DNA from 4 places in the Brucella tritici genome. Region 2 is predicted to be linked to each of the others. Evidence: predicted binding sites of a transcription regulator. Region 2 holds the regulator's gene; each other region holds the start of a gene.

Region 1 (7,726 bases), on a different contig from region 2:
AGGGCCCGAAGCTGCGTGTTGGCAAGTTCAAGGACGGTAAGGCCGATCTCGTTCCCGGCCAGACCTTCACCCTCGACAACAACGAAGCGCCCGGCGATGAACATCGCGTCTATCTTCCGCATCCGGAAATTCTTGAAGCTGTCGAGCCGGGTCATCGCCTGCTGATCGACGATGGCAAGCTGCATCTGGTCGCCGAGGCGAGCGACGGCAAGTCGATCCGCTGCAAGGTGGTTTCCGGAACGCGCATTTCGGACCGCAAGGGCGTCAGCCTGCCTGATACGACGCTTGGCGTGGGCGCGCTGACAGAAAAGGACCGCAAGGATCTCGACGCCGTCCTGAAGGAAGAAATCGACTGGGTTGCGCTTTCCTTCATCCAGCGTCCGGAAGATTTGGCCGAAGTGCGCAAGGTTTCGCGCGGCAAGGTCGGCCTGATGTCGAAAATCGAGAAGCCGCAGGCTGTAACGCGTCTCGATGAAATCATCGAGCTTTCCGACGCATTGATGGTCGCGCGCGGCGATCTTGGCGTTGAAGTGCCGCTCGAAAGCGTTCCGGGCATTCAGAAGCAGATTACCCGCAAGGCGCGCCGTGCTGGCAAGCCGGTCGTTGTCGCGACGCAGATGCTGGAATCAATGATTACAGCGCCCGTCCCAACCCGCGCTGAAGTGTCCGACGTTGCAACGGCTGTGTTTGAAGGCGCCGATGCGATCATGCTTTCGGCAGAATCGGCCTCGGGCCAGTATCCGGTCGAAGCCGTTGCCACCATGAACCGCATTGCCGAGCAGGTTGAAAAGGAACCAACCTATTCGACCATCATCGATGCGCAGCGTGCCGCACCAGAACCGACGGGTGCCGACGCGATTTCGCTTGCTGCACGCCAGATCGCAGAGACGCTGAAGCTTTCGGCCATCGTCACCTACACTGCTTCCGGTACGACCGGTCTGCGTGCTGCACGTGAGCGTCCGCGCACGCCGATCATCGCCCTGTCGCCGGTCGTCGATACCGCACGCAAGCTGTCGCTCGTCTGGGGCCTGCATTGCGTGGTGACCGCCGATGCGCATGATCTCGAAGACATGGTCAACCATGCCTGCGAAATCGTTTTCCACGAGGAGTTCGGCAAGGCCGGCGACCGCGTCATCATTACCGCCGGTGTCCCATTCGGTACGCCTGGCGCGACCAACATGCTGCGCATCGCCTATATTGGACCCGACGGGAAGTCAGGCATCTAAACTGGAGATATTCCAGCCGTGACGGCCTGCAAATGGCGTTGTTTTGCGCTTCCGGTGCTCATGTGCATTCTTTGACGCAAAGTCTCATCCGAAAAGTCTGCAACTTTTCGGGACTATGCGTGGAAGTACATTCCGCGCCGGCTCTCAAACTCCGCCAGTTTGGTCGCTCAAGCGCCCATCTTCGATTCCGGCTCGCTACAGCCGGAATCTCATCCAGTTATGGCAGACGGCATCTAAAGAAACGCGCTCCTTCAGGGCGCGTTTTTTGTTTTGGTCTTGCCGAATTTTGAGAATGTTTTGTGGGGAGGCAGAAGCCGCTCTAAGTCCGCGTATCCGTCAGTTCGTCGGCCAAATCGTTGAAGTTCTTCTGTGCGTCGCGCATCATCGGATAGACGATGAGAGCCTGCTCATAGGCTTTTAGCGCCTGTTCCTTGAGGCCGCGCAGGCGCAAGATGGCCGCCATGCCGGTCAGGGCACCATAATGGCGTGGTTCCAACTCCAGTGTACGATTGATGTCGTACATGGCATGGGCATAGTCTTTTTGCAGGAAATAGACCGTAGCGCGGCGGTTCCAGGCCTCGGCATATTCCGGGTCGAGCGCGATCGCCTCATTCAGGAAGTCGATTGCCGAAGGATAGCGCCGCTCCAGCATCGCTGTGTTGGCCCATTGCATCAGGAGATCGACTGTTGCGCTGCCGGACTGTGACCACAGCGTATTGATCTGTGAAGCAATGCGCCGCGCCTTGGCTTCGTCCGTCGTGCGGCGAAGATCGGCAAAGAGTTTGTCAAGGCGCTCTTCAGGCGTCTGGACTGCATCCGATTCAGGCTTTTCCGGGGTAGTTTTCTGTTCCGTGTCGGGGCCGGTCTGAACGGGTGTCAGAGGGGCGGTAAGCGGCATTTTGCCGGGTGCCACTTCGGCATGGGCAAGGGGCACCGTCGTACCAAGCGACGCGAGTACAGAAAAAGAAATCAGACATGCAAAAACGTTCCGCATGAGCATAGATTTTACCATGCGCAGCGAAACGTCAAATGCAAAATCAGAAATAAGATTAGCCCTGACGAGCCTTGTAGCGCGGGGCAGTCTTATTGATGATGTAAACGCGGCCCTTGCGGCGGACCAGCTGGCAGTCGCGATGACGGCCCTTGAGCGCTTTAAGCGAGTTCTTGATCTTCATGTCAATCACCGGTCTTGTTGGCCCGTTGACGTGCAGATGCCGCGGGGCTTCATAAAAACAGGCGCTCGAGGCGCCAATTGATTACAGGCACTGTTAGATGCCCGAAGGGTTGGCCGAAATACACAAGGTTTCAGGCAAATGTCAACTCCTGAGCCGCAGATTCAGGGCACTGGAGCTGAAATTCTTGGCAGGTGGCAAAGATTCATCGGGAATCGACGGGATTCCCGATGAACATTATTTCCCGCGGGGGTGAATGCGCGTCACATGGCCCATTTTGCGGCCCGGACGTGCTTCCTTTTTACCGTAAAGATGCAGCACGGCATCCTTTTCGGAGAGAATCGCTGGTACCTTCTCGACATCGTCGCCGATCAGGTTTTCCATCACGCAATCGGAATGCCGATCCGTGTTGCCCAGAGGCAATCCGGCTACGGCGCGGATATGCTGTTCAAACTGCGAAACAGCGCAAGCTGCTTCGGTCCAGTGGCCTGAATTATGGACGCGGGGGGCGAATTCGTTTGCCAGAAGCGTGCCGTCCTTCAGGACGAAGAACTCAAGTCCGAGCACGCCGATATAATCAAGCGCATTCAGGAGCTTTGTGGCGGCTTTACGGGCGGCTTCCGCCGTGCTTTCGGAGATGGAAGCCGGTACGGTCGAAGTCGCGAGGATACCGTCCTTGTGAACGTTTTCGGCAATATCGAAGATGGCGATATTGCCGGAGCGGTCGCGTGCTGCGATCACTGAGACTTCACGCTCGAAATCAACGAAGCCTTCGAGGATTGCCGGGGCACGATTGATCGCGAGAATCGCCTTATGCGCCTCAGCCTCATCGAGTGACGTCAGGCGGACCTGTCCCTTGCCATCATAACCAAGACGCCGCGTCTTGAGGATGCCACGCTCGCCAAGGGCACCCAGAGCTGCAATCAGGGTTTCTTCATCGTCCACAAGACGCCAGGGTGCTGTCTCGATATCGCTGGAGTTGAGAAACTGCTTTTCGGTAAAGCGATCCTGTGAGACTTCGAGCGCTGCCGGGGGAGGAAAGACCAGAGCGGTTTCGGCCAGCTTGTCGGCGGCGCTGACCGGCACGTTCTCGAATTCGTAGGTAATGACATCGGACGCTGCTGCAAGTTCGGCAAGCGCTTTCGGGTCGTCATAGGCAGCGACGATCTGGCGATTGGCAACTTGTGCCGCCGGGCAATCGGCCTGTGGTTCCAGGATTACGGTTTCAAAGCCGAGACGTGCTGCGGCCATGGCAAGCATTCTGCCGAGCTGGCCGCCGCCGATGATGCCGATGGTTGCACCGGGCCTGAGTGCAGAATTGAGTGCGGAGTTGTTCATATCAGGCCTCGTTCGAAGGGCGCTCAGCCACGCTTTCCGTTTGCGCAGTGCGCCATTCATCGAGGCGGGCTGCAAGCGCTTCATCGTAAAGCGCCAGAACGGCGGCGGCGAGAAGAGCGGCGTTGACCGCACCGGCGCGACCGATGGCGAGCGTGCCGACGGGAATGCCAGCTGGCATCTGCACGATGGAGAGGAGCGAATCCTGACCCGAAAGCGCCTTGGACTGGACCGGAACGCCGAAGACAGGCAGTGGTGTCATGGCTGCAGCCATGCCGGGCAGGTGAGCCGCGCCGCCCGCACCTGCGATAACGACCTTGAACCCTTCCGCTTTGGCACCTTTGGCAAAGGCAACGAGCCGGTCAGGCGTGCGATGCGCGGAAACGATCCGGGCATCGAAGGAAATGCCGAGTGCTTCCAGTGTGTCCGCTGCATGGCGCATGGTTTCCCAGTCGGACTGGCTTCCCATGATGATGGCGACATCGGCAGTAACGCTCATTGATCTTCCTGCTCCGCTTCTTTCGTGCATGTTTAGGGTGGTATTAAAATGATAAAGCCGGGCGAACCCCGGCTCTGTCATGGATCATTATGGACATTCAGGCGATGATGTCGGGGATCACCCGATCTTCCATCTCCTGCAGCTTGTCCTTGATTGCGAGTTTTTTCTTCTTCATACGCTGGACGCGCAATTGGTCGCAGCCAACCGCTATCATGGCGTTTATGGCAGCATCGAAATCCGCGTGTTCCTGTTTCAGTCGTGCGACGGCCAATCTGATTTCGGCCTGTTCCTGATCGGACATGCGGTGCCCCGTTCTGTTGAATAGTTTTACGGGCCGCGCCAAACCCTCAAAGGTGCGGCGTCAGCCCGTTTCCGGCGAAGCCCTTATCATATTTTTCGCCTCAGGAAAATGCTACCACGACAAAATCGACTTTGCACCAAACTCATGCCAAACTGTCATGGTTCTGTCATGGATGACGGCTGTCGAAGGCGACAACAATACCGCATCCTTGGCAGCCGGGACTGCGTGTTTGGCCCGGAATACAGGAGGTGTGCCGGGCGTTCATGCAGGTTGAATGGCGGGATAGCGGACAAACGGGCAAACGAGGTCCGCGCTGTTCCGTAAATCAGGGAAATCAACCAAAGGAGATCTGATGATGGCTATCGAGTCCCATCTTGCCACGCTCGAAAAGAAGCACGGCGCTCTGGAGCAGGAAATTTCCGAAGCTATAGCGTCACCGGCAATGGACGACCTGCACGTTGCATCTCTCAAGCGCAAGAAGCTCATGCTTAAGGACCAGATCGAAAAACTGAGATCCCAGGTAACACGTCACTAACAGGGAAGCCGCGCTTAGATCGCGGTTCGATAAGGCGTCTCAAACCGTCGACATTGGAGACCGAACGGCTCTGACGAGCTGGAGGTTCTTTGTCGTGAATGTAGTTTGCATTCCAAAGCGAAGATGCCGAAATTCAGTATTGGCGGCTGTGTCACAGCCGCCGAACATATTGATTCAACTATTTAATCGACTGCATTTATCGACGCTATTTTCAGCGTCCGTCAACCTTCCGTCTCTGCTCTTGGATCGAGGTTCAGCGCTTCCGGTGTTGCGCCACGTTCCGACGGCATGCTTTTGAACTGATCCTTTTCTTCTTTCGGAACGGATGCGCGCTTGCGTGAACGGAACAGTGCATAGCCGGTGATGGAAATATGCGCGAGCATGGTGATGGCGAAGAGGCCGGACGGCCAGAAAATATCCATGGCCGCAGCCGCCAGCAGCGGTCCGAGCATGGTACCGAAGCCGTAAAGCAACAGAAGCCCGCTCGATACTTTCACAAAGCTTTCCGACGTTGCGTGATCGTTGGCGTGGGCGACGGCGACGGGATAGAGCGCATAGGCGAGCGCGCCATAACAGCCGGTCATCGTAATGATGACGGGGCCGCTGGACGGAGCGACGAGAAAGGCAATGAGGCCAACCAGTGCCGCCAGCGCCGCAACGCTTGCCAGCACGAAACGTCGGTCTACCAGATCGGAAATGCGTCCGATTGGAATCTGCATCAAGGCTCCGGCTGCGATAGTGACACTGACCATCAAGGCGATTTCGGTGGTCGAAATGCCGGATTTAGCGCCGAAGACAGCTCCGAGCGTACCCCATGCGCCATTGGCAATGCCGATCAGGATACAACCTACGAAGGCTGCAGGTGAGTTGTTATAGAGCGCCTTGAGATCAAGCTGCACTTCGGTCAGCGGCTTGGGGCTGACGGCTGTGGAGATCGCCGTTGGAATGAGAGCCAGGCAGAAGAATATGCCGCTTATCATGAACAGATGATCGGAGCGCACGTCTCCGGCTGCCACGAGCATCTGGCCGGACATGGTGGCCCCGTAATTGACCATCATATACATGCCGAAAATCTTGCCGCGCGATTCGTTGGTTGCACGTTCATTCAGCCAGCTTTCTATGACCATGAAGGCGCCAGCCATCGAAAAGCCGGTGAAGGCGCGCAGGATCACCCAGATGGTTGCATCCACGAAGATGCCGGAAAGCAAAGCGATAACCGCAGCCGATGCGGCAAAACAACCGAATGCCCGTACATGGCCGACGCGGCGCACAAGGCGCGGCGCGAACAGACAGCCGGCAACGAAGCCACCCGCCCAAGTGGTACCGAGCATGCCGAGCGATGCCACTGAGAAGCCTTCCACACCGCCACGCAGCGGCAATAGAAGACCGTGAAGTCCCGAAGCTATGAGAAGGAAGGCTGTGCCGCAGAGGAGGGCCAGAACCTGAATGTAAATGCGCAAAACTCTATTCCCGAAGTCTGAAGCCGAACTGTCAGTGCTGAGGCTGATGAGCGATTGCAGCGATCAATGATTGTTGTTCCTAAAGCGCGTCGCTCGGAAATGGTTCCGGTTGCTTTACTCCGGTATCCATTTCCGTTGACGACTCCATTCCTATCGAAACAATGCTTCTGCCGCAGCGCGGCTATCGTCCTTCTTGAGGCGTTCTGTCTTCAATCGCTCTATTTCGGATTGCAGCAAGGCTATGCGCTGGTCGATTTCGATAACCGAAAGCAGCGATAGTTCCTCTTCGCTTAGCGCCACGCTGTTGCGGGGCTTTACCACATCCTCATCGAAACCGCTCATAGCCGTCCTCCGTGGTCAATGATGGCTCAGAAAAGATTTAACACCTTGAATCGTCGCATATATATTTGAGAAAATCGATGACGATTTCCCTAACGTGACGTCTTGCATCCGCCATGCGGCATTTCTGCGACGATGCGTAGGGCCAGAAATCTGAATGGAGTTGTGAATATGATGGCCGACTTGCCTTCCCAGATGACCGCTATCGAAATTTCTGAACCGGGCGGAGCCCATATGCTTCGACCTGTTCAACGCTCGGTGCCTGAACCCAAGGAAGGTGAAATTCTGGTGCGGGCACGCGCCGCCGGGGTCAACCGGCCAGATGTCTTGCAGCGACTGGGTCAATATGCGCCACCTCCTGGCGCGTCGGATATACCGGGTCTGGAGATTGCCGGTGACATTGTTGTCGTCGGCAGCGGCGTCAAACGGTTCAAGGTGGGCGATCAGGTGGTCGCACTGCTGGCGGGTGGCGGCTACGCCGAATATGCCGTCGTGCATGAGACGAACGCGCTGCCCTTGCCTTCCGGCTATGGCTACATCGAAGCGGCAGCGATCCCTGAAACTTTCTTCACCGTCTGGCACAATGTGTTCGAGCGCGGCGGGTTGAAGAAGGGCGAGGTTTTTCTGGTTCACGGCGGCTCGTCGGGTATCGGCACGACGGCTATCCAGCTTGCAAAGGCATTTGGCGCGACCGTCATTGCAACAGCGGGCTCGAAGGAAAAATGCGAAGTCTGCCTGAAACTCGGAGCAGATCACGCCGTCAATTACGGGCAAGAGGATTTTGTCGAGGTCGTCAAGGAAGTGACCAAGGGCAAAGGGGCCAATGTGATTCTCGATATGGTCGGTGGCGATTATGTCG
Region 2 (7,726 bases):
TGCGCAATGCGCTGGCTGAAAAGCTGGGTGTTGCCACGACAGACCGTCCGGCGATGCGCGATCTTGGCCGCTTCTATTCGGACGGCGTGCGTATTCAGTTGCGTAAGCTTGTGATGGACAATCCATCGCTCATCGGCACGACGCAGACCGTTCCGGTTCTGGCAGGCGCCGACATCGATTCCGCTTTCAAGGGGCAGATCGACCTTTCCGTGCCAGAGACGAACCGCAAGGTTTCGGACCGTCAGATTGGCTGGATGAAGACGCTTTCGGAAGAGGGCGTCATGAAGGAGGCCTTTAATACCGGTCTCTTCACCTTCGGCGCTTCCAGCCGCCCGGAAACATCCGGTCTTGGCGTTGCGCTGGTCGGCTCTCTCTACATGATGCTGATCGTTCTAGGCTTGTCGCTGCCGATCGGTGTCGCCGCTTCGATCTATCTGGAAGAATTCGCCAAGAAGAACCGGTTCACCGACATGATTGAGGTGAACATCAATAATCTGGCGGCCGTGCCATCCATCGTGTTCGGCCTGCTCGGGCTTGCAGTCTTCATCAATTTCTTCGGCCTGCCACGTTCTGCGTCTCTGGTCGGTGGTCTGGTGCTGACACTGATGACGCTTCCCACCATCATCATTGCAACGCGCGCCGCCCTTCGCGCTGTACCGCCTTCCATTCGCGCCGCAGCTCTTGGTCTTGGTGCGTCGAAAACGCAGATGGTGTTCCACCATGTCCTGCCGCTCGCCGCACCCGGCATCCTGACCGGCACGATCATCGGTCTTGCCCACGCGCTTGGTGAAACCGCACCGCTTCTTCTCATCGGCATGGTGGCCTTTGTCGCTGACGTACCGTCGACACCGATGGACCCGTCGACTGCTCTTCCGGTGCAGATCTATATGTGGGCAAATGAAGCAGAACGCGCCTTTGTGGAACGCACGTCAGGCGCTATCATTGTCCTGCTTCTGTTCCTTGCCGTGATGAATATTGCAGCAATCATTCTGCGCCGCCGCTTCGAGCGCCGCTGGTAAAACGGGAGTCGAAAGCTATGAATCTGATGACTGAACGATCTCTCGAGAAAGCCGTAGGAGAAAAAATGAACGCCAACGCCAATTCCATAAAGATGCGCGGCGACAAGGTCTGCGTATTTTATGGCGAGAAGCAGGCGCTGTTCGACGTCGATCTGGATATCCAGGAAAAGATGGTCACGGCGCTGATCGGCCCTTCCGGTTGCGGCAAGTCCACTTTCCTGCGTTCGCTCAATCGCATGAACGACACGATCGAGGGCTGCAAGGTTGGCGGCAAGATCACGCTCGACAATGAAGACATCTACGATCCGAAGATCGATGTCGTCGAACTGCGCGCCCGCGTTGGCATGGTGTTCCAGAAACCGAACCCATTTCCGAAATCGATCTATGAAAATGTCGCCTACGGTCCGCGCATTCATGGTCTCGCCCGTACCAAGACCGATCTTGAAGAAATCGTCGTGACGAGCTTGCAGAAGGCGAGCTTGTTCGAGGAAGTGAAGGACCGTCTGCACGATGCGGGCACCGGCCTTTCCGGCGGCCAGCAGCAGCGCCTTTGCATCGCACGCGCGATTGCGGTGAGCCCGGAAGTCATCCTCATGGACGAACCGTGTTCAGCACTTGACCCGATTGCCACCGCGAAGGTTGAAGAGCTGATCGACGAACTGCGCCAGAACTATACGATCGTGATCGTCACGCACTCCATGCAGCAGGCCGCGCGCGTTTCGCAACGCACTGCCATGTTCCACCTCGGCAATCTGGTCGAAGTGGGGGACACGGAAACCATGTTCACCGCGCCTACCGAAAAGCGCACGCAGGACTACATCACCGGACGCTTCGGCTGATCCGGAACTGCGCTTCAACAGATAGACAGTGCGGCTTCCCCGCAATTTATATTACGAGGTCTACTATGCCGTCTCAGCATACCGTTCGCTCCTACGATGAGGAATTGAAGTTTCTCTCCCATAAGATCGCCGAAATGGGCGGACATGCGGAACGTATGGTCGAGCAGTCGGTCGCCGCTATCGTCAATGCGGACAATGCGCTCGCACAGCGCGTCATCTCCGACGATCTTATCCTCGATGCCAGTGAGCGCGAGATTGACGACAAGGCTGTGATGATTATCGCCAAGCGTCAGCCTATGGCTGTGGACCTGCGTGAGATCATCGGCTCGATCCGCATTTCTGCCGATCTGGAACGCGTGGGCGATCTGGGTAAGAACATCGCCAAGCGTGTTGCCGCCGTTTCGGAATCGCGTCAGCCGGTAAAGCTTTATCGCGGGCTCGAAACACTGGCGGAACTGGCACTGACCCAGCTCAAGGACGTCCTCGACGCCTATGCATCGCGCTCGGTACAGCAGATCAACGTCGTTCGCGACCGCGACGACGAGATCGACGCCATGTACACGTCTCTGTTCCGCGAACTCTTGACTTACATGATGGAAGACCCGCGCAATATCTCCGCCTGCACGCATCTTCTGTTCTGCGCGAAGAACATCGAGCGCATCGGGGATCATGCGACTAATATTGCGGAGACCGTCTATTACATTGTGACCGGCCTGCAAATGCCGGCCGAACGACCGAAGGAAGACCTGAGCCACGGTATTGTCGTGGATGAGGCACGTAAACCCTGAACTACAGCCAGCCGGACTTTGGTCCGGCGGGTGAGAATGAGTGAATAGCGCGGCGGCACGCGGTCGATTGGGGGGATTTTATCCACCGCCCGCCGAATTTGGATAGGGAAATACTGGATGTCACAGGCACCCAAAATCGCTGTGGTCGAAGACGAAGAGGCGCTGAGCGTGCTGCTTCGCTACAATCTTGAGGCAGAGGGTTATCAGGTCGATACGATGCTGCGCGGCGACGAGGCCGAAATCGCCTTGCGCGAGAACGTGCCGGATCTGCTCATTCTGGACTGGATGCTGCCGGGCGTATCTGGCATCGAGCTTTGCCGCCGCCTGCGTCAATGGTCGGAAACGGAACGCCTACCCATCATCATGCTGACGGCACGTGGCGAGGAGAGCGAACGGGTACGCGGCCTCAGCGTTGGTGCGGACGATTATGTCGTGAAGCCATTTTCGACGCCGGAACTGCTGGCGCGCGTCAAAGCCATGCTGCGCCGGTCCAATCCGAGCATTCTTTCGCATGTGCTGAAAGTGGGCGATCTGGTTCTCGATCGCCAGCAGCATCGCGTTTATCGTAAGGAAAAGGAAGTTCGTCTTGGACCGACGGAATTCCGCCTGCTCGAATATTTCATGATGTCGCCTGGTCGTGTTTTCTCGCGCAGCCAGCTTCTGGATGGCGTTTGGGGACCGGACATTTATGTCGATGATCGCACGGTGGACGTCCATGTAGGACGGTTACGCAAAGCGATCAATGTCGGTCGGGCCCTCGATCCCATTCGCACCGTTCGGGGTGCCGGTTATTCTTTCGGGTGACGGACGCCATTATCTGAGACTTCAAGAACTGGACTTGTCCGACCCGCCGAAGTTTCCTTGGCGGGTCGTTTTTGTTTCCGGCCAAGCTTTGCGTGATGCAGATCGCACTCGCCCGATTCGCATTGCAACGACCCGAAACAGGCGTCAGAAGTCTCATCTCACGCGATGTTACAAACATGTTGCGAAAGTTGACGAAGAGCAACGGAACCCGCCTCGAAACAGAAACTCCGCAGATCATTTGAAACACCACAAATGTGTATGCAAAAAATGTACAAGCAAAAGCGAATTAAGGCAGGGATATGGCGTGTATTACGAGACTTTGAATCTCATTAAATCAATATCTTATCTGAATTGGCCATTCTTGTTAAGAAATTGTTAATATATTTAAAGGGCTTGTAGGCATATTCGCACTCTCGATTCGGAGTTGCTTTTGGACATTTTAGTCGCCTCCAGCATTGTTGGGATTTGACCCGTCGCCTTTTTTTGGCCTAAAAATTCCAAAACCTTGAATTCGATTAAGCGACAGTAGGGCGTGTGACTTTGATCTTCGTCCTCTTTGACTTGCACCGCAGTCAGACGTTCGCGCGCATCGTTCCAGATGTGTTCGCCTGAATGGATGACTGGATCAGTTAAGGGTCCTAACATGAGACTGAGCCATTGACGCGCGCCGCGAAGTGGAAATTACCCGTTCTTATCGGGCTGGTGGTTGCGCCTTTCGTGGTGACCGGTTGCACGACGACCGGAACCTCGGGAAAAGCCAATTCGGAAAAGACGGCGGCAAGCCACGTCAAGTCCGTCAATGGCGTAAAGACCTACACCTACACCACACGGGACAAGAATTGTCTTGAACGTGCGATGTTCTTCGAATCCAACCGTTCAAGTTCCGATGGTCTTCTGGCGGTCGGCACCGTCGTTATGAACCGCCTCGCGTCGGGACGTTATCCGGATACGATTTGCGGCGTTGTCGGTCAGAAGAACCAGTTTGCACCCGGTGTTCTCACCCGCCAGATGAATTCCAAGGCGCTGCCCGACGTTCAGGCTGCCGCCGATGCAGTCTTGAAAGGCGAGCGCCATCCAAAACTCAAGAACGCCATGTTCTTTCACACGGCGGGTCTGAAATTCCCTTACAACAACATGCATTACGTGCTCGTGGCCGGTGGAAATTCCTTCTACGAGAAGCGCAATCGTGACGGCTCGCTGCAAAATCCAGTTCCGCAGGAGCCCTACAATCTGGCTATGGCCTATTCGCCGCAATCACCGTCTCTTCCGCAGGATCCGTCTTATGACGTTACACTGCCGCAGACCGGTCCGGTTCCGGGAACGGAGCCAACCGTTCAGGTGGCGCTCGCGGAAGCTGTAAAGGCTCAAAGCGTGGAGCAGAGTGTCGGTGCCGGTCCGCAGGCTCGTAGCGACCGCTTGGCGCGTCACCGCGGAGCAGTATCTCAGCAGGAACCACATATGCAGGTGGCCTCCTACCAGCCGCAATTCGATACGACGGCTCCGCAACCGACATCGCTCGGCTATGCTCCGGCAAGCCAGAAGCAGGCTGATGCCATTGGTGCGCTTCTTCTGTCGCAGGATCGTCCCGAAGCGCCGCTGTAAGAAGCGCTTTTATAATCTGATAATCTGCAACGCCGGTCTGGTTCACCCCGACCGGCGTTTTGATTTCCTAGCTGGTTGTTGTCGCTTTCCAGCGAAAGTCTCAGCGGTAGATCGGGCGATAGATCACCATCTGGGTGTCGTAGAAATCGACCTGATTCTGCCAGGCACGCCTGTCAGCTCTGCGATCGAGGTCCAGTCGCATCAGGCAGTTGGCAAAAGCGTCGGTATTGGCCTTGAAGCCATAGCTGCGGCAGGTCTGTACGTCGGCGGCACGCCGTTGTTCCGGCGTCATGGTCACGCACCCTGCCAGAAGACCGGTAACGCCCAGCAAGATAAGCACATTCTTATTCATTACTGTCTGCTTTCTTCTGCACTGACCGCAGATTTACTATAACGCAAAGGCAGGAAAAAAGGTGGTGAAATTATGCCGTCTGATAAACTGTCGGTGATTCCACATCCTAAGAGGTCTTCCACCCATGGCTCATGAACAGCTGAACCCAGTCATCGATCCGATGAAACTCGAACGTCTTGCGGAAGTCGCCGTTCGCGTTGGTCTGCAATTGCGCGAGGGGCAGGATCTTGTCATTACCGCGCCGGTCGTGGCCTTGCCGCTGGTTCGCCTTATCGCCAAGCACGCCTACAAGGCCGGGGCCGGATTGGTAACGCCGTTCTTCGCGGATGACGAAATGGCGCTTGCCCGTTACGAGAACGCATCCGATGCGAGTTTCGATCGCGCGGCAAGCTGGCTTTATGAAGGGATGGCAAAAGCCTATTCGGATGGCGCTGCCCGGCTGGCCATCGCTGCCGACAATCCGATGCTTCTCTCCAACCAGGACCCGGCCAAGGTTTCGCGCGCCAACCGGGCCAATTCGAAAGCCTATCAGCCGGCACTCGAAAAGATTGCTGGTTTCGACATCAACTGGAACATCGTCTCCTATCCCAATCCGGCATGGGCAAAGCTCATGTTTCCAAATGAGCCGGCGGACATCGCCAGTCGCAAGCTGGCCGATGCGATCTTCTCGGCTTCGCGTGTCGATGTCGACGATCCGGTCGGTGCCTGGGCGGCGCACAACGCAGCGCTTCGCACCCGCACCCGTTTCCTGAATGGCAAGGCGTATAGTGCCCTGCATTTCAAAGGCCCGAACACCGATCTGACGGTCGGGCTTGCCGACGGTCATGAATGGCACGGCGGCGCGTCTACGGCGAAGAATGGGATCACCTGCAATCCGAACATTCCGACGGAAGAAGTGTTCACTGCACCGCATGCATTGCGTGTCGAAGGTTATGTGACGAGTACCAAGCCTCTGTCGCATCAGGGCACATTGATCGAGAATATTGCGGTTCGCTTTAAAGGCGGACGAATTATCGAGGCGAAGGCAAGCCGCGGTGAAGAAGTGCTCAACAAGGTGCTGGATACGGATGAAGGTGCCCGTCATCTGGGTGAAGTGGCGCTGGTTCCGCATTCATCGCCGATATCGCAGAGTGGGCTTTTGTTCTACAACACCCTGTTTGACGAGAATGCCGCAAGCCACATCGCACTCGGCCAGTGCTATTCCAAGTGCTTTATCGACGGCGCAAAACTGACGCCGGAACAGATCAAGGCGCAGGGTGGTAATTCGAGCCTTATCCATATCGACTGGATGATCGGCTCCGGCCAGATCGACGTCGATGGCATCAACGCGGACGGAACCCGCGAGCCGGTGATGCGCAGTGGCGAATGGGCCAACTGATTGTCGCGAAATAGAAAAGGCCGGGAATTTCCCGGCCTTTTCATTGCATCTGCGAGGTCAGTTCTTTTCCTGAACATGGGCCTCAAGGAACCACAATGCCTTGTCGAGACTGCGGGACGCGGCGGTAAAAATATCCGCCGTATCGTCATCACCTGCATCATCTGCATCCTTGATCGACTTGCGCACAAGATTGGCGACGTCGCCATAACGCTCGATCAGTGCAAGCAGATGATCGTGAACGGCATATATGTCGGTGGGATAAGGCTTGAGCTTGCTTTCCTTGGCCACGACCTGCGTGGTGCCATAGGCCGTCCCGCCGATCTGTACGGCGCGCTCGGCAATCGTGTCGACATGTTCGTCAAGATCGTCGCGGAAGCCATCCAGCATTTCATGAACGGCGATGAACTGCGGTCCCTTAAGGTTCCAGTGTGCCTGCTTGGTGATGAGGGCAAGATCGATTGTCGCGGCGAGGTTTTCATTCAGCAGCGCGATCATTGTCGTCTTCGTATTGGAAGGAAGATCGTTGCGGGTTGCATGCATCGACTTCTTGGACATTTTATCCTCATATCCTTTTGTTCGATCCGGCATGGAGCGGCTGGGAGATGTCGCTCATAATCACGGGCAGCTATTCCAAAAGCGAACGAACCCGCCAGATCCTTATGAGGTTCGATTGCCGGGTGGGCCTTGTCGCCGTCAGGACAACATAAAAATATTCCCGCACCCGATGACGAAATGCATATCGCCGGTTTTTGTTCCAAGGGAATGCTTAAAAACGGACTTGATCCAGCCTTTGGACAAGACTTGGCTTGTCGTGACGCGAAATCTGATTTACCCGATTGCGCATGAAGATACTTGCGCTTGATACTGCCGCTTCGTGGTGTTCCGTTGCTGTCTACAATTCCGACGGCGATATCGTGCTTGCCGATGTAAGCGAAAACATCGGC
Region 3 (7,726 bases), on a different contig from region 2:
AATTTACTAAACCTGCAAGATAGACGACACAAGAAGCTGCGTGTAAGGCGCCTGCGGGTCATCCAGAACTCGGTCGGTCAGGCCCTGCTCGACAATATGGCCGTCTTTCATGACCATGATGCGATGGGACAGAAGCCGGGCCACGGCGAGATCGTGAGTAACGATAATCACCGAGAGGCCAAGATCACTCACCAGACCGCGCAGCAGGTCGAGAAGACGTGCCTGCACGGACACGTCGAGACCGCCGGTCGGTTCATCCATGAAAACAAGACGCGGCGCAGTCACCAGATTGCGGGCAATCTGCAAGCGCTGGCGCATGCCGCCAGAGAAGGCGCGTGGCTGATCGTCGATACGGTCGGAAGCTATTTCGACACGACCAAGCCATTCCGTGGCCGTCGAGCGGATATTGCCATAATGGCGTTCACCGACTGCCATCAGACGTTCGCCGACATTGGCGCCAGCCGAAACCGTCATGCGCAATCCGTCTGCCGGGTTCTGATGCACAAAACCCCAGTCCGTCCGCATCAGGAAACGGCGTTCCGCCTCGCCGATCTTGTAGAGATCGCGGAATTCACCGTCGCGCATCCGGTATTCAACCGTGCCAGACGTCGGTTCCAGACGGGTTGCCAGACTATTCAGGAGCGTCGTTTTGCCAGAACCGGATTCGCCGACGATGGCCAGCACTTCGCCCGGCCACAGATTGAAGGAAATGTCCGCACAGCCCCGGCGATTGCCGTAAAATTTCGACAGGCTGTTTACTCTCAGCAGGGGTTCGCTGTTCATTTTACTGTCTCCTTGGCCGCGGCCTCATTGTTCGCTGCCAGATGACCGAAATGGCCGTTGGCCTGACGGTCTTCGCAAAAATCAGTGTCGGAGCAGACAAACATCGAGCCGCCGCGATCATCGAGCACGACTTCATCCAGATAGACGCCCTTCGCGCCGCACAGCGCACAGGGTTCCTTGAACTTCTGCACTTCGAACGGATGATCCTCGAAATCGAGGCTCACCACCTGCGTATAAGGCGGGACGGCATAGATGCGCTTTTCGCGACCGGCGCCGAACAATTGCAATGCCGGAGACATATGCATTTTCGGATTGTCGAATTTCGGCGTCGGCGAAGGCGCCATCACATAGCGCCCTTCGATCATCACCGGATAATCGTAGGTCTTGGCGATATGGCCGTGACGCGCGATGTCTTCGTAGAGCTTCACATGCATGAGGCCATATTCGGCCAGCGCGTGCATCTTGCGGGTTTCGGTTTCACGGGGCTCCAGAAAACGCAACGGCTCGGGGATCGGCACCTGATAGACGATCACCTGCCCTTCGGTCAGCGGATATTCCGGAATGCGGTGACGGGTCTGGATGATGGTCGCCTCGCCCGTATGGGTCGTCACGGCAACATCGGCTGTCTTCTGGAAGAAAGCGCGGATGGAGACGGCATTGGTCGTATCGTCGGCACCCTGATCGATGACCTTCAGCACATCGTCCGGCCCGATGATCGAGGCGGTTACCTGCACGCCGCCAGTTCCCCAGCCATAGGGCATCGGCATTTCACGGCTGGCGAAAGGCACCTGATAGCCGGGAACGGCAATGGCCTTCAGGATGGCGCGGCGGATCATTCGCTTGGTCTGCTCGTCCAGATAGGCGAAGTTGTAGTTGGCCAGATCGCTCATTCTGCGGCCTCTTTCATCTGGTTGTGCGCTTGGTCATATTCCGCACGCATACGGCGGATGAGATCGAGTTCTGCCTGGAAATCCACGTAATGCGGCAGTTTCAGATGCTCAACGAAACCGGTGGACTGCACATTGTCGGAATGGGAGATGACGAATTCCTCGTCCTGTGCGGGAGCGGTCACATCCGTATCGAACTCGCGAACACGCAGCGCACGGTCGCAGAGCGACATGGACATGGCCTTGCGCTCACTCTGGCCGAACACCAGCCCATAGCCGCGTGTGAATTGCGGTGGCTGCTTGGCCGAGCCCTTGAACTGGTTGACCATCTGGCATTCGGTCAGTTGTACGCGACCGAGCGAAACGGCAAAGCCAAGTTCCGGCACGTCGAACTCGACATCTACTTCGCCAATGCGGATTTCACCGACGAAGGGATGCGTGTTGCCATAGCCGCGCTGCGTGGAGTAACCGAGCGCCAGCAGGAAGCCTTCGTCGCCACGCGCCAGTGCCTGAAGGCGCAGGTCGCGTTCCATCGGAAATGTCCAGGGTTCGCGGGTCAGGTCGCCCGGTTCGTGACCTTCCGGCAGAGAACCGTCATCCTCGATCATCCCGTTGACACCGAGAATATCGGTTACACGTGGAGTTTCCTGGATTTCAGCTTCACGCATTTCCGGTTCCGGCACGGCCACGTCGCCTGCCAGATCCGGATCAAGAAGCCGATGCGTATAATCGAAAGTCGGCCCCAGAAGCTGGCCACCGGGCAAATCCTTATAGGTCGCCGAAATGCGACGCTCGATCAGCATCTGGGCTGTTTCCATCGGGCGGGAATAGCCAAAGCGCGGCAAGGTGGTACGGTAGGCGCGCACCAGAAAGATTGCTTCGATCAGATCGCCACGGGACTGACGGACGGCAAGTGCGGCCAGTTCGCGATCATAGAGCGAACCTTCGGCCATGACGCGATCGACCGCCAGCGCAAGCTGCTCGACAATCTGATCGAGACGCAATGCCGGGACCGAGCGGTCGCCGCGACGGCGATCATCGAGAAGACGGTGGGCATTGCGGATGGCTGTTTCACCACCCTTTACGGCAACATACATTTTCAGCCCTCCAGATTGCTTACGCGCGTTGTGCGGGGAAGCGCTGCAACAGCACCGTCGCAGACCAGAACAAGATCAACGCCCAGCGGATATTGCGCACCGTTCTCGCGCCATTGATTGATGAAGTCCTGCGGCAGACCTTCAACGTGAAGCGCACGTTCACCATCGATACCGGGGCCTTTGAGCACAAAACCCTGCCCGCTTGTCAGCGACACAACAGCAAGGACAACGGTTGTCGAACGATCAGGAAACTCGGCGTCGCCCTGTGAAAACTCTGCCAGAGACGGCAGCAGGGAAACATTGCTGACCAGAGCGAATTGTGCGGCATCTGTATTATCGACACGCGGCGCACCGGTGTGAAAAGTAAGCCAGGCGGTTGCACTTTCATCGGCAGCTATCGCGGCATCGCACCAGACCGTCGCGTCGTGATCGAGCAGAGTTGCTGCAATCACGCCCAGTTCAGGCGTCAGCGGCTGCGGTGGGGTGGCTGCGCGAGCCAGAGGATAGATGCGGCCGGGATTGGCCATGGCATGCATGACGGCATGGAATGCCGACTGCGCATCCGTCACCGGATCGGCAAAGCCGCCCTCGAACGCGGAGGAAGTGCTGTTTACAGAAGAAGGAAGCATTAATTGTCTCCCCGGACCATTGTGAAGAAATCAACCTTGGTGGCGGCAGCTTCGCTGCGCAGCGTGGCGTCGGCGTCGGCGAGCCGCTTGCGCAAGACATTCAGCACCTGCGTCTCCACCGCATTGCGTTGGCCTTCATCCAGCCACAGCGCATCGAAAAGAGCGGCAAGGCGTGCCTTTTCCTGATCGCGACCAAGTGCATAAGAGTGACCGACCGAGCCGTCGGAGAGCCGCACCGTAGCGCGCGTCACCGTTGCCTCGCCGACATTGAAGGGCGCGCCGCCGCCGCCAATGCGGCCACGCAGCATTACAAGACCGGTTTCCGGTCCGCGCAGAACCTCGAATTCAGGCTTGTCCGACCATGCTTGCCAGAAGGCTTGCAGTTCTTCGCCACTTGCACGCGCAAGAATCGCCATGCTCGCCTGCCTTGCGGCTTGAACTGGATCTGGCGCCTTTCTGCTTTCAGTGGCGGAACCGGCTCCGCCTCCCTTCGCACTCTGCTCCGTACCGTACATGAGCTTCCCTGCCCTTTGAGATCTTGTTGACTTACTCTTCGGATTTGTCTAGTTATATAGACAACTATACAATACCAGAATGAATACACCCTGCCAATGACAGGACGATGACAGTTGATGACAAAGACCAGAAGAATTGAGAGAAACAGCGGTGTGGCGATCTGGCGGCAGATTGCCGACGAGATACGCGGCGATATCATGGCGGGGAAGCTTCAGTCCGGTGCGCGCATGCCTGCCGAGATGGAACTTGCCTACAGGTTTGGAGTCAATCGCCATACGGTGCGCAGTGCCATTGCCGCGCTGACGCAGGAGGGCGTGCTGCGTGCCGAGCAAGGTCGCGGCACCTTTGTTGCCAATGCAAAGCGCCTGACCTACCAGATTGGACGCCGTACCCGTATCTCGCAGTCGCTGGCTTCACAGGTGCGGGACATGCAGGGCGCATTGCTTGCTTCCGGCACTACGCCCGCCTCTCCGGATATCGCCGAGGCTCTTGAGATCGAACCCGGTTCCCCAGTCATGCGGCTGGAAACCTTGCATAGTGCCGACGGACGCCCCCTCTCGCGCGCAACACTCTGGATCAGTGCCGAACAATTTCCGGAAATCGCCGAGGATTATGCGGCAAGCGGTTCAATAACCGTGGCTTTCCGAAAAGCAGGGGTTGCCGACTACTTCCGTAAATCGACAATCATATCCGCCCGCCATGCGGATTCGGATGATCTGAAACATTTGAAGCTTTCGCCCGGCGCCATTGTGCTGACGGCCAAGGCAATCAATGTGAACACTGACGGTGTGCCCATCCAGTATTCGCTGACAAGGTTTTCAGCCGATAATATGGAGTTTTCTATCGACACTTATCCCGGCGACCCGCAGATGAATGATATGAACTGACCCATGCTGGTGCCAACCACGCATGGTGCTTTCAACACAGACAGGAAACTCCTGATGACCGTCACTATTTTTCACAATCCGAAATGCGGCACCTCGCGCAATACGCTGGCAATGATCCGCGCCAGTGGTGAAGAGCCCGTCATAGTCGAATATGTGCAGAATCCGCCCACGCGGGACCGTCTGGTCGGCCTGTTGGCGGCAATGAGCGTGACGCCGCGCGAGCTGCTGCGTGAGAAAGGCACACCCTATGCCGACCTCGGCCTGTCCGATCCCAAATGGACCGATGACGAGCTGATCGACTTCATGATGGCTCATCCGATCCTGATCAACCGGCCCATTGTCGAGACGCCTCGCGGCACGAAGCTTTGCCGCCCATCCGAACTGGTTCTGGATATTCTGGAAAACCCGGTCACATCATTCACCAAAGAAGATGGCGAGCAGATTATATCAGGCGAAAAGTCGCTTTGAGGGGCTTGAGATCGCAACGCGACACTGCAAGCCCATCGATTTTGAAACTATGAAGCCAACAGAAAAGGCGCTGTAAAACAGCGCCTTATCATACTTTACTTATAAACTGGATTATATCCGTTCTCAGAACGGGATTTCGTCGTCCAGATCGCGCGAGAAACCGCCGCCGCTGCCGCCACCCGAAGACGGGCCGGACGAGCCGAAGTCACCGCCGCCACCGGAATAGTCGGACATCTGGTTGCGATTTCCGCCGCCACCGCCGAACGAACGGCCTTCGCCGCCGCCTTCGCCACGGCTATCGAGCATCTGCAGTTCGCCACGGAACTTCTGCAGCACGACTTCCGTCGAGTAACGGTCATTGCCGTTCTGATCCTGCCACTTGCGGGTCTGGAGTGCGCCTTCGATATAAACCTTGGCGCCCTTCTTCAGATATTGCTCGGCGACCTTGGCAAGGTTTTCATTGAAAATGACAACGCTGTGCCATTCGGTGCGGTCCTTGCGTTCGCCGCTCTGGCGGTCGCGCCAGCTTTCCGACGTTGCAATGCGCAGATTGGCAACCACATCGCCCGAATTCAGACGACGAATTTCCGGATCGGCACCAAGATTGCCGACCAGAATGACTTTGTTGACGCTACCAGCCATCGAAAAATTACTCCGGGTCTTGCATGCACACTCTTTCCGCACAGCTTCGCACGGACAAGAGGCACGTTCCAAATGAAAGATCAGGCGCAACGATGCGCCATCACCAGAAACTCATGTGTTCACCTTACAGGACTGGCTCAAAACGTGCTCAATCCGGGTCGGCGAATTTGTTAATGTCCACAGAGTTTATGTTCTTGTTTTGTTCAAAATGCAACCTTCCGACATGAAAAAGCCTTGCGCTCGCCACAAATTCCAGTGGTTTTTTGCACCATTTCCTGTGCTGAAAATGCAGTTTTCCTTATTTCAGGGCCAGATCGGGTCAGAACTGCATCTGCCATAATTTCAAAACAGCTTTGCCGGTCACCTTCATGAAGCAATGGCTGTTTGCGCTTCGCAAACCGGATCAGCTTCCAAGGAAAAGCCCTGCCGCTCACTGTATCTTTGGCGCGCAGGGCTTAGGGGGTTGAGCAATGCTCATGTGTCGACATTAATTCGTCGGCAGGTCTTTTCGGATCACAAAGGCGCACGGCCATTTGCATTCCGCGCAAATTCAAATTGTCGGCAATCACACTTTCGATCAACGAGGCATCATTCCTTGCGAAAAGATGCTGCCGCGACCGAAACGGATTGTGCTTTCATCTCTGTGAAAGCTAGGCAACGTAGTCAGGTGGACTCATGCTCCTTTACCTCCCTACAGGGTCTCCCCGCCTCCTGCGGACCTCTTGCCGATGCCGTGTCATCCCACCGCGGCACCTCTCCGCTATCAGCGAGTAAGGTTAGTCTGCTCCTGTCAGGAGTGACAGTCAACGCTCTTGCGTTCACATTTCGTATCGCCTATCAGAAGGCTGGTTGTTCGATATTTGTTCTAATGATAAGAGTGCACCGATGAATGACCGGAGCCCCCTTCTTATTGGAGGGTTTCACCCCATATTAGACACCGGCGCGACGTGTTTCATCATTCGGCGCCAGTTTATCCATGGCATCATGAGCAGGCAGGACGCGGAATGAGCGATCAGAAATTCATTTCCATACGTGGCGCGCGCGAACACAATCTGAAAAATGTCGATCTCGATCTGCCTCGCGACAAGCTGATCGTAATGACGGGGCTTTCCGGCTCGGGCAAATCCTCGCTTGCCTTCGACACGATCTATGCGGAAGGTCAGCGCCGCTATGTCGAAAGCCTTTCGGCCTATGCGCGCCAGTTCCTCGAAATGATGCAGAAGCCGGATGTCGATCAGATCGACGGCCTGTCGCCCGCAATCTCTATCGAACAAAAGACGACGAGCCGCAATCCGCGCTCGACGGTCGGCACCGTCACCGAAATTTACGACTATATGCGCCTACTCTTTGCGCGCGTGGGCGTGCCTTATTCGCCGGCGACCGGCCTTCCCATCGAAAGCCAGACGGTCAGCCAGATGGTTGATCGCGTCATGGCGCTGGAAGAAGGCACGCGCCTTTATATCCTCGCGCCCATCGTTCGCGGCCGCAAGGGCGAGTACAAGAAGGAACTGGCGGAACTTCAGAAGAAGGGCTTTCAGCGCGTCAAGGTAGACGGCACCTTCTATGAAATCGCCGACGTTCCGGCGCTCGACAAGAAGTACAAGCACGACATCGATGTCGTGGTGGACCGTGTCGTGGTGCGTCCTGATCTGTCGACCCGCCTCGCCGACAGTCTTGAAACCTGCCTCAAGCTTGCCGAAGGTCTGGCCGTTGCCGAGTTTGCCGACAAGCCTCTGCCGCCGGAAGAGACGGCTGAAGGCGGTGCTGCCAACAAGTCCGCCAACGAAACGCACGAGCGCATTCTGTTTTCGGAAAAG
Region 4 (7,726 bases), on a different contig from region 2:
ACAACGGCGATTGAGGCTAAGGCTATAGGACTTGCGAAAGATTAGCGCTTTGAAGCTTGATGCGGCCGCCAGGTCCTGGTGTCAGTCCAGTGCCTGAAAGCGGCGACGGCGTGAACGGCGGCGAGAGCGTAATGTGTTCAGGTCTTGCGCCTGATCGACCTTATGACGCGGGGGAGGCGAAAGAAGGCGCATGATGAAAAGGATGCAGCACCCGATGGTGAATATCCAGAATATCTCATCGGTGAGATCGTTGATCATGTCGCAATCCAGAGCAAACCGCTTGTCCGTTTCCGTGACACGCGAAACAATTTTCCGAGATAAGTATCTTCTTGCGAAACTGTGGCCAAGTCACGAAGCCGTGCTTTATCGCCTCGCCAAGGCACACGGCAGTTCTGTGGACGACTGTAAGGCGCTGGTCGCGAACTCCGCAGCGATCTGCGATAGATGGTTCATGCTGCCTTTCACGATCCATTGTTCCGGCCGGGTGCTCGCGGCTGAATTTCCAGACCGGCAAAACATCCTGAGCTGGTCTCTGACGCGTCCGGGGTTCGTTTCGGCGTGTTCCGTCGCCTGGCTGGAGGTACGCAATGACGACCTGACGCTGGATGTGGACCCGGTGCTTTTGTTGCAGGAGAGACTGGCAGAAGCCGGGTATGGTGAAGCGGTCCAGATGATGACATCGCGCAGAGTACAGAAACACCATGTTGCAATATCACGCTCCGGCGAAGCCCATGCTGCCTGCCTTGCCACTGTCGGCCTGTCAAACGCGGGGAGGGTGGGGGAACTCACGCAGATGAAGATGCCCATTGGAACGATCAATCTTCTGGTTCACATCGATAAGCCATTGTCGGTCGCAGCCCATATAGAGGCTATTTCCATTGCTTCCGAGGCCCGCACCGCCGCTATTATCGAACTCGGCCTCGATGTCGGCGGCAAAGCGGCAACAGGGACCGGAACAGACTGCATCGCCGTTTCCGCTCCGCACGGACAGGTGGAGGAGGCAGCATCATATGCGGGCTTGCATACGAATATAGGAGCCGCCCTCGGTGGCGCGGTTTATGATGCAATGTCCGAAGGCGGCAGGCTCTGGATGAAAGAGCAGGGTTTCGGGCCGATCAGGCCTCGGCTGTAGCCCCTTTCGGCTTCAGGCGCAGAATAAGCGGTACCAGAACAAGGGCGACGATCGGGAAGACCAGCCAGTTGATGGTTTCCCAGCCCGATGAATGCAAGAGCGACCCTGCAAAGAACGAAGCGCAGGCCACAGTGCCGAACATGATGAAATCATTGGCGCCCTGTGCCTTGCCGCGTTCCGCCGGTGTGTGGCAGTCGGTCACCATGGCGGTCGCGCCGATAAAGCCGAAATTCCAGCCGATGCCGAGGAAGATCAGCGCACCCCAGAAATGGCCCACATCAAAGCCGCCCAATGCAATGATGGCGGAGAACGCGATCAAAACCAGACCGAGTGCGGTGATCTTTTCCTTGCCGAAACGGGTGATGAGCTTTCCGGTGAAGAAGCTTGGCGCGAACATGGCGAGCACATGCCACTGGATGCCGAGGGCTGCATGATCGACGGAATGGCCATGGCCGACCATGGCGATGGGCGCTGCCGTCATCACAAATGTCATCAGCGCATAGGAACAGACGCCAGCAGCCACGGAAAGGATGAAGCGCGGTGAACGGAGAATTTCGCCGAGAGGGCGGCCTGTATCATGGATGGTGTTCGGATATTTCCGGACCTTCGGTGCGCGCAGCATGAAAAGGACGGGGAGGGCGAGAAGCCCGAGAACAGCCTGACTGAGGAAACTGCCTGCAAACATCGCATCCGGAATGGTATCGCGTGTCCAGATGACAAGCTGTGGCCCGACGATTGCCGCAACGAGCCCACCCACCATGACCCATGAGATGGCGCGCGCCTTCATGTCGCCCGTTGCCGCATCGGTCGCGGCAAAGCGATAGCTCTGGACATAAGAGGCGTAGAAACCGGCAGTCAGCGTTCCGAGACAGAAGATGAGGAAGGAGGCGGCAAAAATACCTGCGGCTGCGATCACACCCGCCGCAGCGCCGACAAGCGCACCCAGCATATAGGCATTGCGGCGTCCGAACTGGCGCATGAAGAAAGCGGCAGGCAGTGTGCCAAGCGCAAGGCCGAGATTGAACAGGCTGACGGGCAGTGTGACGAGTGCCGGATCGGAAGACAGTTTCTGGCCTACCAGACCGCCAAGCGAAATCACGATAGGCGGGCTGGAAGCGCCCAGTGCCTGTGCAATCGTCAGGATAACAATATTGCGTCGTGCAGCCGTCGCGTCGGTCATAACCAACCCCTCAATCGATAAACCGGGATGGTTTTATCGGAAAGCGCATTTACCGGCAAAATTATTCTACAGCTGGTTAGAACATTTTTTGACTGGGTCAGCTATTCCGTTTCAAACGATGAGATGGATGTGACGACACATCCGGGTTTGGGAGGATATTTGGCAATTAACCCATAATATTATTCGTCCAGTGCTCCGATAGAGACATTGCAGGCGGTATTGACGCCATGATCGTCAGCGTATTGAAAGTAAATTGTACCATTCATCGTGGGCAGAGGGCCGCTATGTGGCGGTTTTGATCGCCCAACATAATCTGATGAGAAGCCAGCTTCATATGTGCCATCCGGCTTTGTAACTACAGTGCTTTCGTCAATACCGAACTGCGCAGTTAAAAGCTCTGTCGAACTATCGGAATATATATTTACCTCTCCGGAAAAACCTTGTCCGTTATTGGTTAGTGTCACCAAAACATACTCGTGATCATCGCCATTCATGACCAAGAATCCGGGTTTCAACGAGATTTCAATAGCCATTCTTCACCTATATACTTGTTGAAGAGCGAATATATCTCAAATCTGGAATGAAATTATACTGACAGAGTAGGCAGAGTTGGGCTGCTGGTCTGTCAGTTTGAATAATTATCGCATCAGCGATGCGCGTCTTCCCTCATACAAAACCTGAGCGGACAACAGAGACGCAACCATGCAGGCCCGCGATGTATGTGGGAATCCAATTTGGACAGCCCGATGTCGTCCGGCTGTCATCTAGTGCTTCTAATTTGCAACTCCACAATTCGATAGGGAGCTAGCAATGTCAGAGAATCTTTCCCAGCAAAGTCTGTTCAAGACCAGCCAGTTGGAAGAAGCAGATGCCGATCCGCGCAATCCGTCCGATAATCCAACCATGGGCGAAATCATCAGCCGGCGCTTTTCCCGCCGTGGCTTTCTGCGTGGATCGCTTGCTGTCTCGGCCATTGCGGCAACGGTCAGCCCGCTCGCCCTGTTGAGCGCCGGTGATGCGCGCGCTGCATCCGGTTCGGCCTTTTCCTTCAAGGAAGTCGAAGCCGGTGTGGATGCCCATCACCATGTCGCGGAAGGCTATGACGCCGATGTGCTTTTGCGCTGGGGCGACAGGCTTTTTGCCGATGCGCCGGAGTTCGATCCGACCAAACAGTCTGCCGAGGCGCAGGCGCGTCAGTTCGGCTACAACAATGATTATGTCGGCTATATCGCCATCGAGGAATCGCCGGAACATGGCTTCCTCGTGGTCAATCACGAATATACCAATCCGCACCTGATGTTCCCCGGCCTCGTCAAGATCGTTGACGGCAAGGTGGAGCAGGCTCCGCTTTCGAAGGAACAGGTGGATATCGAAATGGCCGCCCATGGCGGCACGATTGTCGAAATCCGCAAGCAGGACGGCAAGTGGCAACCGGTGCTCGACGGTGCAAACAATCGCCGCATCACCTCCAATACCGAGATGGCGCTGAGCGGTCCCGCCGCCGGTCATGATCGCGTCAAGACCAATGCCGATCCTTCCGGCACCAAGGTTTTCGGCACGGTCAACAATTGTGCAGGCGGCGTCACGCCCTGGGGCACCTACATCATGGCCGAGGAAAACATCCATGGCTATTTCATTGGCGAACTGCCGGAAGGTCACGCGGAAACGGCCAATTACAAGCGCATGGGCATTCCCGAAGGCTCATACGAATGGGGACGTTTCTACGACCGTTTCGATGTTTCCAAGGAGCCGAACGAACCGAACCGCTTTGGCTGGATCGTCGAGGTCGATGTGTCCGATCCGAACGCCGTGCCGAAGAAGCGGACCGCGCTTGGCCGTTTCAAGCATGAGGGTGCCGAATCCATCGTCAACAAGGACGGGCGCGTGGTCTTCTATCTGGGCGACGACGAACGCTTCGACTATGTCTACAAGTTTGTGACGGCGGGCAAGTTCAACCCGGATGATCGCGCTGCCAATATGGACCTGCTGGATGAAGGCACGCTTCACGTGGCCAAATTCCATGAAGATGGCAAGGTCGATTGGATGCCGCTGGTATTCGGTCAGGGTCCGCTGACCGAGCAGAACGGCTTCAAAAGTCAGGCCGATGTGCTGATCGAAACCCGCCGCGCGGGCGATCTTCTCGGCGCGACCAAGATGGACCGCCCGGAAGACGTGCAGCCGAACCCGGTCAATGGCCGTGTTTATGTCATGCTCACCAACAATACCAAGCGCAAGGACGATCAGGTGGATGCCGCCAATCCGCGCGCCAAGAATGCCTTTGGCCATATCATCGAGATCGAGGAAGATGGTCAGGATTTTGCCGCCACGACAGGCAAGTGGGAGGTGCTGCTGAAATGCGGCGATCCATCCGTGGCAGAAGTCGGTGCCAGCTTCTCCACCGACACGACACGCAATGGCTGGTTCGGTATGCCGGACAACGCCGCCGTCGACAGTGCCGGTCGGCTTTGGGTCGCAACCGATGGCAACAGCAACAAGGATACAGGCCGCACCGACGGACTTTGGGCGGTCGATACGGAAGGTGATGCGCGCGCGACCTCGAAACTGTTCTATCGCGTGCCGGTGGGTGCGGAAATGTGCGGTCCGCTGTTTGCACCCGATGATGAGACGGCTTTCGTTGCCGTGCAGCATCCGGGCGATGGCGGCGAAGATTGGGACGGTCACGGTCGTCCGTCCTATTACGAGGACCTGTCCACCCGCTGGCCGGATTTCAAGGACGATATGCCGGTTCGGCCTGCCGTGGTGGCAATCACGAAGCAGGGTGGCGGCAAGATCGCGGTGTAATACCAAAACTAGATGAGTTTGACTCATCGAGTTTTGGTTAAGCCCGTGCGGCGACTGAGCATTTTCAGGGCGTGATGCGTTAGCATCTCAGCGTCCTGGTATAATGACTTGATGAGACAGTTGACCCCCGGTGAAAGCTGGGGGCCTTCGCCAAAGCTTCATGGAAGCGTCAAGCCAGCGATACAAAGTCAGCCTAATTCCGTCCCTGTATTTCAAATCCAACGGGGACTTATCATGATATCGCGTCTCGTCGCCTCGACCATGCTTGCCGGTGCCGTCGCATTGGCTTTTCCTGCTTCCGCAGAAGAAAAAGCTTTTCTCGCTACACTCAAAGCCCATGCCATCCTGCCCGCGAACACCATCATCGCTGCGCCGGACGATGCGGCTGAACATCTGAAGACATCGGGCAAGTTCACCACCGCCGACCGCAAGCGTGCTGAGGGCATCGGCACTGTTGAAGGCAAGGACGGCGTGCGCAAGACCGGCCTGTCTGTGCCGTTCGACGGCCAGCCGGTGCAGGGCTTTTCCGGCATCAAGACCATGGAAGACGGCAGTTTCTGGTCACTGTCCGACAATGGCTTCGGCTCCAAGCTCAATTCGCCGGATGCCATGCTGATGCTGCACAATGTCAAGTTCGACTGGGACAAGGGAACGGTCGAGCGCGTGAAGACCGTGTTCCTCAGCGATCCGGACAAGAAGGCTCCGTTTCCCATCGTTATGGAAGGCGCTGAAAAGCGCTATCTGACTGGCGCCGACTTCGATGTGGAATCCATCCAGCCGGTTGCGGATGGCTTCTGGGTCGGCGAGGAATTCGGGCCCTTCCTGTTGAAATTCGACATGGACGGCAAGCTGACCGACGTTATTCCGACGGTTGTCGGTGAGACGGAAGTGGTGTCGCCTGATAATCCGAAACTCGCTCTGCCCGCCAATCCGAGCCTCAAGCTGCCGTCCTACAATCTGAAGCGCTCGGGGGGCTTCGAGGGGCTGGCCATGTCGAAGGACGGCTCGAAGCTTTATGGTCTTCTGGAAGGACCGCTTTTCGTCGATGGTGCGCCGGAAAAGACCGAAAGCGGCAAGACGGGCTTGCGCATTATCGAATTCAGCGTTGCCGACAAGAAGTGGACGGGCCGTTCCTGGCTCTATCCGCTGGCGGAAGGTGGTGAAGCCATTGGTGATTTCAACATGCTGGATGAAACCACGGCGCTGGTCATCGAGCGTGACAACGGCGTCGGCACGGCAGACAAGGCCTGCGCCGATCCGAAGAAGCCGCAGGCCGATTGCTTTGATGTGCCGTCGAAGGTGAAGCGTATCTACAAGATCGCTTTCGACGACAGCAATGTCGGCAAGGAAGTGCGCAAGATCGGCTATATCGACCTGCTCGCCATTGCCGACCCGAAAAACAAGCGCCGTCAGGGTGGACATGAAGGCATTTACGATATGCCGTTCCTGACCATCGAGAATGTGGATCGGGTGGACGACACGCATATCGTGGTCGGCAACGACAACAATCTGCCCTTCTCGGCTGGCCGTTTCATCGACAAGGTCGATGACAATGAATTCGTCCTGCTGGAAGTGGGTGAGTTCCTGAAGGCCGAATAAGCCGTCTTCAATGAAGACGCGGAGAAAGCCCTGGATATCGGGCGTTTGACGTGACAGGTTGGCGGCTTGCCCTTGCATCGGCAGGCCGCCATTGATCTTACTTGGTCGTATAGCCACCATTGACGAGAACGGTCTGCCCAGTCATCCACCAGCCGTCCGAAACCATGAAGCGGATATAGGGAACAATGTCCTCGATATCGGTAAGGCCGGTTTTGGAAAACTTCGAGAGTGCTGCTGCAGTCCGGTGATAGGCCACCGCGTCCTCGCCTTCTGCCGGATAGAAGAATGACGTGTCCATCGGGCCGGGACCGATTGCGGTTACCGAGATGCCGCGTTCGCCGAATTCCTTGGAAGCCGCGCGCGTGAAATGCTCTACCGGGGCCTTGGTGCCTGCATAGGCTGCATAGAACGGCGTGTAGGCGCCGAGCAGCGAGGTTACCAGTGTACAAATCTTGCCGTTGTCGTTGACATGTTTCCCTGCTTCTTTCAGGAAGAAGAAGGCTGACTTGGAATTCACAGCAGTCATTTCGTCATATTCGGCTTCCGAAACTTCAATGATCGGCTTCTTCAAGACCTTGCCCACCGTGTTGATGGCAATATCGGGACGCCCAATAGCGGCATTCGTATCTGCGAACAGTTTCTCCATCGCACCGGCAGTGGTGAGATCGGCCTGGAAGGAAACCGCTTCTGCGCCGGCGGCCCTCACGGCAGCTACTGTGGCGTCCGCATCCGCTTTGGACGATGCGCTGTTATAATGAATTGCGATTGCCTTTGCCCCGTGTTCCGCAAGATCGCGCGCGATCAGTCCGCCGAGATTCTTGGCGCCACCGGCGATGATAACGGTTCTGCCCTTGATGCTGTGGTCTGTCATGGCTTCCACCTTCTTTTCCGACGCGACTGCGCCATGCAGCCGCTTTCAAGTCGGAAGAGTATCGTCTAGAATGGCATTATAAAGACGGTCATTCTGACAACACCTGTCAGATTTGATGGACAATGGAAGCAGGATTACCTTG

What was found. The regulator PhoB, encoded in region 2, activates phosphate uptake and scavenging genes when phosphate is short. The targets are predictions, from matches to a motif close to TGTCATNNANCTGTCAT.
Positions count from the first base shown of each region.
Region 1: a site for PhoB is predicted at 4,687-4,703, ahead of F9K94_RS19575 (YdcH family protein). Genes of this name have one in related genera too.
Region 3: a site for PhoB is predicted at 4,008-4,024, ahead of phnF (phosphonate metabolism transcriptional regulator PhnF). Genes of this name have one in related genera too.
Region 4: a site for PhoB is predicted at 3,060-3,076, ahead of F9K94_RS06715 (PhoX family protein). Genes of this name have one in related genera too.

Region 1 is NZ_WBVY01000005.1:118,632-126,357, forward strand. It holds gene pyk (pyruvate kinase) at 1-1,226, shown strand, start outside; gene F9K94_RS19555 (tetratricopeptide repeat protein) at 1,546-2,238, opposite strand; gene ykgO (type B 50S ribosomal protein L36) at 2,276-2,401, opposite strand; gene F9K94_RS19565 (5-(carboxyamino)imidazole ribonucleotide synthase) at 2,636-3,736, opposite strand; gene purE (5-(carboxyamino)imidazole ribonucleotide mutase) at 3,738-4,232, opposite strand; gene F9K94_RS19575 (YdcH family protein) at 4,330-4,533, opposite strand; gene F9K94_RS19580 (YdcH family protein) at 4,886-5,068, shown strand; gene F9K94_RS19585 (MFS transporter) at 5,290-6,528, opposite strand; gene F9K94_RS19590 (DUF1192 family protein) at 6,679-6,870, opposite strand; gene F9K94_RS19595 (NAD(P)H-quinone oxidoreductase) at 7,039-7,726, shown strand, end outside.
Region 2 is NZ_WBVY01000003.1:268,908-276,633, forward strand. It holds gene pstA (phosphate ABC transporter permease PstA) at 1-1,019, shown strand, start outside; gene pstB (phosphate ABC transporter ATP-binding protein PstB) at 1,085-1,858, shown strand; gene phoU (phosphate signaling complex protein PhoU) at 1,924-2,646, shown strand; gene phoB (phosphate regulon transcriptional regulator PhoB) at 2,764-3,450, shown strand; gene F9K94_RS11180 (cell wall hydrolase) at 4,108-5,052, shown strand; gene F9K94_RS11185 (hypothetical protein) at 5,153-5,404, opposite strand; gene F9K94_RS11190 (aminopeptidase) at 5,529-6,782, shown strand; gene dps (DNA starvation/stationary phase protection protein Dps) at 6,840-7,337, opposite strand; gene tsaB (tRNA (adenosine(37)-N6)-threonylcarbamoyltransferase complex dimerization subunit type 1 TsaB) at 7,625-7,726, shown strand, end outside.
Region 3 is NZ_WBVY01000001.1:456,337-464,062, reverse strand. It holds gene phnK (phosphonate C-P lyase system protein PhnK) at 7-783, opposite strand; gene F9K94_RS02330 (alpha-D-ribose 1-methylphosphonate 5-phosphate C-P-lyase PhnJ) at 780-1,673, opposite strand; gene F9K94_RS02325 (carbon-phosphorus lyase complex subunit PhnI) at 1,670-2,767, opposite strand; gene phnH (phosphonate C-P lyase system protein PhnH) at 2,770-3,396, opposite strand; gene phnG (phosphonate C-P lyase system protein PhnG) at 3,396-3,911, opposite strand; gene phnF (phosphonate metabolism transcriptional regulator PhnF) at 4,026-4,799, shown strand; gene arsC (arsenate reductase (glutaredoxin)) at 4,854-5,267, shown strand; gene ssb (single-stranded DNA-binding protein) at 5,391-5,909, opposite strand; gene uvrA (excinuclease ABC subunit UvrA) at 6,914-7,726, shown strand, end outside.
Region 4 is NZ_WBVY01000002.1:250,520-258,245, reverse strand. It holds gene F9K94_RS24395 (hypothetical protein) at 82-258, opposite strand; gene F9K94_RS06730 (adenosylcobinamide amidohydrolase) at 257-1,132, shown strand; gene F9K94_RS06725 (MFS transporter) at 1,116-2,312, opposite strand; gene F9K94_RS06720 (hypothetical protein) at 2,492-2,845, opposite strand; gene F9K94_RS06715 (PhoX family protein) at 3,123-5,114, shown strand; gene F9K94_RS06710 (esterase-like activity of phytase family protein) at 5,349-6,713, shown strand; gene F9K94_RS06705 (SDR family oxidoreductase) at 6,811-7,584, opposite strand; gene F9K94_RS06700 (LysR family transcriptional regulator) at 7,724-7,726, shown strand, end outside.